One region of the Geobacillus thermopakistaniensis genome, then DNA from elsewhere that is predicted to be linked to it. Evidence: riboswitches for the same ligand, from Rfam matches in the RefSeq annotation. Region 1 holds a riboswitch; the other holds the start of a gene.
What was found. Region 1 has a riboswitch for thiamine pyrophosphate ahead of tenA (thiaminase II). Riboswitches for the same ligand answer to the same signal wherever they lie in the genome.
Positions count from the first base shown of each region.

Region 1 (3,417 bases):
TGTTGTTTTTCTTGACGGTGACGTTCGGCGGCATCGCCTCATTCTTGCCTCTATATACGGCGCAAAAACAGATCGGCGGCCTGCAGCTGTACTTTTTGCTTTACGCGCTTGCCTTGATGGTGACGCGAACGTTCGCTGGCCAGTTGTATGACCGAAAAGGGCATCGGGCCGTCTTTCTCCCTGGTGCGGGGCTTATTTTGCTGGCGATGCTTCTTCTCGCTTGGCTGCCGGGAGAATGGGCGTTGCTTTTGGCGGCGGTGCTGTACGGTTTCGGCTTTGGCATGGTGCAACCGGGGCTGCAGGCGTGGTCCGTCGAGCGGGCGCCTGCCCACCGCAAGGGAATGGCGAACGCGACATTTTTCTCGTTTTTTGATTTAGGGGTCGGCGTCGGGGCGATAGTGTTTGGCCAAATCAGCCATTGGTTCGGCTATCCGAGCATTTATTTAGCTGCTAGCGGTTCGGTGTTCCTTTCGATGCTTGTCTATCTGTCGGTCTTGCATAAAGAACAATCGCTTCGCCCCAGGGAACGAAAAAACGCTTAGGGATAACCCCTAGGCGTTTTTTCTGCCCAGCGGCGCATCGAAACGGCCTTTGAGGGCGGCTCGTCACCGCCGGGAATGCACTTCGTAAATGGCGAATTTTAAGTAGTCGCCTTCTTCCGCGGCAAGGAGTTTCGGGTGGTCGTAGCCGGCGCCGTTCCAATATACTTGGCGCAGCACTTTTTTCGCGTCAAATGCCGCATCAGCGATCATCTCTTGAAATAGGTGCGGGCGGACGTGGTACGAGCAGCTTGATGTGACGAAAAAGCCGCCGTCTTTGACAAGCTTCAATCCGTTTAAGTTAATGTCTTTATAGCCGCGCAGCGCCTTCGGGACGGCATGGGCCGATTTCGCGAACGCCGGCGGGTCGATGATGACGACATCCCACTGTTTGCCGGCGCGCACCGACTCGCGCAAATAGTCGAAGGCGTTGGCGACGACAAATTCAACGTTCGTGAATCCGTTTAACGCGGCGTTCCGTTTCGCCGTTTCGATGGCATGTTCAGAAATATCGACGGCAGTAGCATGTTTTGCCCCATACAGACAAGCGTTTAGCATAAACGAGCCGGTATGGGTGAAGCAGTCGAGCACGGTTGTCTCCGGACCGATGAGCGGACGAAGAGCGGCGCGGTTTTGCCGTTGGTCGAAGAAAAAGCCTGTTTTTTGTCCGTTTTCAATATCGACGATGTATTTCACGCCGTTTTCCTCGATTTCGATTTCCGTTTCCGCTTCCCCGTACCAAAAGCCTTTTTCTTGTTTGAGACCCTCAAGCTCCCGAACGGACACATCGTTGCGCAAATAAATGGCCCTTGGGGCAAACACGTCAAGCAAGCCGCGCAAAATCCAGTCTTTCCGCCTTTCCATGCCGAGCGCCAAAATTTGCACAACAAGCACATCTTCATATTTGTCGACGATCAATCCGGGCAAAAAGTCGGCTTCGCCATAGACGGCGCGGCAGGAGCGAACGCCGGGAATCATCCGTTCACGGTACGCCCACGCCTGACGGATGCGGTCGATGAAAAAGCGCTCATCGAGTTCATCGTTTGGGTTTTGCGTCAAGACGCGGACGATGATTTGCGAAGCGGGGTTGATATATCCTTTCGCCAGCCAATACCCTTGATGATTGTAAACGTCAACGAAGTCGCCCGGCGCAGCATCGCCTTCGATGCGGTCAACTTCACTTTGAAAAATCCATGGATGCCCTTGCTCAAGCCGTTTTTTCCGTTCTCTTTTCAGGATGACCTTCGCCATCGTTTCCACTCCCATTCCGTCGTCAATTGCTGCGTTTCCATCATAGCGGATTGCAACGCATAGCGCAACGTCGGAGAAAAAAAGATTGACAATCGTTCGTGCCATGGTATGATTAAGTGTAAAGAAAACTGAAAATTGCACCATCATCCACTAGGGGGGCCTTTAGAAAGGCTGAGATCAAAGTGTGCCTTTGAGACCCTTAGCACCTGATCTGGGTAATGCCAGCGTAGGGAAGTGGAGGAGCAGCACAGCAAGGCTAGGCTTTGCCTTGCCAACGTCGCATGCCCACGCCGCTTTCTTTACGCCAATCGGCAAAGGAAGCGGCGTTTTTATTTTGCCAAAAAGGGGGAAAACGAATGTCATTTGCCAAACAATTGCGCCAAGCGGCCGATCCGATCTGGCAGGCGAGTTTCCGCCATCCGTTTGTTCAGGAGCTTGGCCAAGGGACGCTTGCGCGCGAGAAGTTTCGCTATTACGTGATGCAAGATGCCTATTATTTGCGCCATTTTGCCCGCGTGCAGGCGATCGGGGCGGCGAAATCGCCGGATTTGGCGACGACAGCCCGGTTGGCGCACCATGCACAAAGCACGTGCGAAGCCGAGCTGTCTCTGCATGAAACGTTCGCCGAGCTCTTGGGCATTACAGAAGAGGAAAGGGCGGCGTTCATTCCGGCGCCGACGGCGTACGCCTATACGTCGCACATGTACCGCGCGGCGTACGAAGGGCATCTCGGTGATGTTATCGCCGCCATTTTGCCGTGCTACTGGCTGTATTACGAAATTGGCGAGCGCTTGAAAACGTGCCGCCCGAACGATCCGATTTATGAAAAATGGATCGGCACCTACAGTTCGGACTGGTTCCGCTCGCTTGTGGAAGAGCAAATCGCGCGGCTTGACGACATCGCTGACGAGGTCACCGAAGAGGATCGCCATCGGATGAAGCGGCATTTCCTCATCAGCAGCGAATATGAGTACGAGTTTTGGGAGATGGCGTATCGGCTTGAGCAGTGGCCGTCGGCTGAATTGGCGGCGAGCCGTTGACGTGAGACAAGGAGGAGAACAGGATGGAAGTGAAGACAAAAGGGTTAAAATTGGTGGATATTTTAACGACGATCGTCATTGCGATTGTGTTTGGCATTATTTACAAATTATGGGGCCCGCTATATAGCGCGGTGGGAGCAGTAGGGTTTCATCTCGATCAACTCATTTACGGCATGTGGTTTATCGCCTCCTCGCTCGCTTATTTGCTCATTCGCAAGCCAGGGGTGGCGTTGCTCGCGGAGATTGCGGCTTCGTCCGGCGAGCTGATCATGGGATCGCAATGGGGGCTTGAAGTGCTCATTTACGGGGTCGTTCAAGGGCTGTTGGCCGAGCTCGTCTTTGCCGCCTTCCGCTATCGGCGCTTTGATACGTTCGTTGTATCGCTCGGCGCGGTCGGGGCGACGATTGGCTCGCTCATCATGGACTTTTACAAAGGCTATATTGAGGCGCTCGCCCCATGGAATATGGCGCTCTTTTTGCTGGCGCGTTTTATCGGCGCCATCCTCATCTCCGGCGTGCTTGCTGTTTCATTGGCGAAAGCGCTCGAAAAAACCGGAGTGACGCAAATGTGGCGGCCGGCCTCGAAA
Region 1 is NZ_AYSF01000078.1:80,106-83,522, forward strand. Features, by position in the region: gene T260_RS124550 (MFS transporter) at 1-542, shown strand, start outside; gene T260_RS124545 (class I SAM-dependent rRNA methyltransferase) at 606-1,790, opposite strand; TPP riboswitch at 1,933-2,040, shown strand; gene tenA (thiaminase II) at 2,147-2,830, shown strand; gene T260_RS124535 (ECF transporter S component) at 2,854-3,417, shown strand, end outside.

Region 2 (3,417 bases), on a different contig from region 1:
GGCGATCGGCATGGCCACATGCCTGGTCAACGGCATTCGCGGGGCGGCATTTTGGTGGACGCTTGTTGCTACGGTGCTGTTTGGCGCGATGCTCGGCTTCGTTTCGGCAACGCTCAACTATCGACGGTTTGTTGCCCCGATTGCCGTTATTAACGAACATTTAGGCAAGATGACAGGCGGAGATTTGACGGTGCGCATACCGCTTGATCGCGTGCAGCAGCTGCGGCCGATTGCGGCGTCGTTAAACGATATGGCAGACGCTTGGCAAAGTGTGATGGGGCAAATCCAACATCATGCCGAAGAAGTAGCGCAATATTCTCAGCAGCTTGCCGCTGTCGCCGAACAGACGACGAAAGCGACAGAGCAAATTGCGACAACGATGGAAACGCTTGCGGCAAGTGCGGAGGAGCAGGCTGATGCTGTCCGCACCACCGCCGCGTCCGTGCATGATATTTCCCAAACATTGAGTGACGTCGCTTGCCATACGAAAGATGTGGCGCACCGCGCCGAGAAAACGTCGGCGAAAGCAGAGGACGGCAAGCAGTCCATCGGACAAATGTCCGAGCAAATGCAGTTCATTTACGATCATGTGCAAACGCTCGGCCAGGTGGTGAAAGGGCTTGGGGAGCGCTCCAACGAGATTGGACAGATTACGGAAGCGATCACCGGCATTGCGTCGCAGACGAATTTGTTGGCGCTCAATGCGGCGATCGAAGCGGCGCGCGCCGGCGAGCAAGGGAAAGGGTTTGCGGTTGTCGCGGACGAAGTGAGGAAGCTCGCAGAACAATCAGCGCGCTCAGCGCAACAAATTTCCGAGCTGATCGGTTACATTCAAGAAGAAACGAAGCGGGCAGTTGCGTCTGCCGAACAGGTGATCGCCGAAGTGGCGAAAGGATTGAACGTTGCGGCGGCATGCGGCCAATCATTTGCCCATATCCGCGAGGAGGTCGGCCAAGTGAGCAAACAAATTGGACAAGTATCGTCCGCCATCGAGCAAATGACGGAGCATGCTCGTCAAGTGAACGACGCACTCCAACAGATGACCAATATTGTCGAACAGTCAGCGTCTGGTGCGGCCAACGTATCGGCAGCGACCCAGGAACAAATGGCTTCCGTCGAGGAAATCGCCTCTTCGTCGACATCGCTCGGTCAGATGGCGGACGAGATGCGGGCAATGCTGAAGAAATTTTCTGTGTGAGTGAGGAAAAGGACGCTTTCTTCGAGAAAGAGGGGCTTTCAAACGACGTGTGGGAGTCAACGTTTGGAATAAAATGGTTTGCATCTTTGCCAATTGCCTGATAGAATAAAAAAAGTCAGTCATCATTGTGATACGCTTATCTGCTAGGGGAGTCCGAGAGCCGGGCTGAGAAAAGAACGCGATGAAGTTCTTTGACCCTTTGAACCTGATCTGGGTCATGCCAGCGTAGGGAAGCAGGCAGCGGGAACAGATGGACGTGTCTTGTTCATTTGGCCTTTTGCCTTCGATCAGGTTCCGGTGTCGGAACCTGTTTTTATTTTGAATCGGCCGCCATCGCCTATTCTCGTGTTTGCCCCGCTTCAGACGGTGTGGCTTCAGATCTGATTTTTCATCATTTTATGTTGAAAGGGGAAGCCACGCATGGAAAACATCCGCTCGTTTATGTCGTTTCCGGAAAGCCGCAAAGTGTACATCGAAGGGTCGCGCCCGGATGTGCGCGTGCCGATGAGAGAAATTGCTTTATCGCCAACGAAAACGCCGCAAGGAATGGTGGAAAACAAACCGGTGCGTGTCTACGATACGACGGGCCCGTATACGGATCCCGATTTTGAACCGGACGTGGAGAAAGGCTTGCCTCCTCTTCGTCGCCGCTGGATTGTCGAGCGCGGCGATGTGGAGGAAATGGAGCGGTCTTCTGTTGCGATCCAACGTTCGCTTCCGTTTGTGCGCCGTCCATTGAGGGCAAAGCCCGGAAAAACAGTGACACAAATGCATTACGCCAAACGGGGGATCATTACGCCAGAAATGGAGTTTGTCGCGATTCGTGAACAAATCGATCCAGAAATTGTCCGCCAAGAAGTCGCCGCTGGTCGGGCCATTATTCCGGCCAATATTAACCATCCAGAGAGCGAACCGATGATCATCGGACGTCGTTTCCATGTGAAAATTAATGCCAATATCGGCAACTCGGCTGTTTCTTCATCGATTGAAGACGAAGTGGAAAAATTGCTTTGGGCAGTGCGTTGGGGCGCCGATACGGTCATGGATTTATCGACCGGCAAACACATTCATGAAACGCGCGAGTACATCATCCGCAATTCGCCGGTCCCCGTGGGAACGGTGCCGATTTATCAGGCGCTCGAAAAGGTAGGAGGGGTGCCGGAGAAGCTGACATGGGACGTGTACCGCGAGACGCTCATCGAGCAGGCTGAACAAGGAGTCGACTACATGACGATCCACGCCGGTGTGCGGCTTCATTACATTCCGCTCACCGCCAACCGGACGACCGGAATTGTCTCGCGCGGCGGCTCGATCATCGCCCAATGGTGTTTGGCCCACCATGAAGAAAACTTTTTGTATACGCATTTTGAAGAAATCTGCGAGATTTTGAAACAATACGATGTCGCGATCTCCCTTGGCGACGGCTTGCGCCCCGGCTCCATCGCCGATGCGAACGATGAGGCGCAGTTTGCGGAACTCAAGACGCTCGGCGAGCTGACGAAAATCGCCTGGAAGCATGATGTGCAGGTGATGATCGAAGGGCCGGGGCACATTCCGATGCATAAAATTCGCGAAAATGTCGAGCGGGAACAGGAAATTTGTCATGGAGCGCCGTTTTATACGTTAGGGCCGCTTGTCACCGACATCGCGCCCGGGTATGACCATATTACGTCAGCGATTGGCGCCGCCATCATTGGCGCTTATGGAACGGCGATGCTTTGTTACGTAACGCCCAAAGAACATTTAGGGTTGCCGAATAAAGAGGACGTACGCGCCGGGGTCGTGGCCTATAAAATCGCCGCCCATGCGGCTGATCTGGCAAAAGGGCATCCAGCCGCTCAGCAGCGTGACGACGCGCTCTCGAAAGCGCGCTTTGAATTTCGTTGGAACGATCAGTTCAATTTATCCCTCGATCCGGAACGGGCCCGCGAGTATCATGATGAAACATTGCCGGCTGAGGCGGCGAAAACGGCCCATTTTTGTTCGATGTGCGGGCCGAAATTTTGTTCCATGAACATTTCACATGAACTGCAACGGAAAATCAAAGAGGAGGGGATGAAAGAAAAAGCGCAACAATTTATTCGGCAAGGGTCGTCGCTGTATCAATGACAAGAAGCGGGCTGCGATGCTCGGCATGGTGGAGAGGATATGGAAGTTCGATCAACGGAAAAAGCATGAGCTGGAAAACGCTCGGTGCTGATCGAAGCAGCGGAGGGGGG
Region 2 is NZ_AYSF01000038.1:25,257-28,673, reverse strand. Features, by position in the region: gene T260_RS131700 (methyl-accepting chemotaxis protein) at 1-1,198, shown strand, start outside; TPP riboswitch at 1,334-1,447, shown strand; gene thiC (phosphomethylpyrimidine synthase ThiC) at 1,619-3,307, shown strand.
Region 2: another riboswitch for thiamine pyrophosphate. It lies ahead of thiC (phosphomethylpyrimidine synthase ThiC); the one in region 1 lies ahead of tenA (thiaminase II).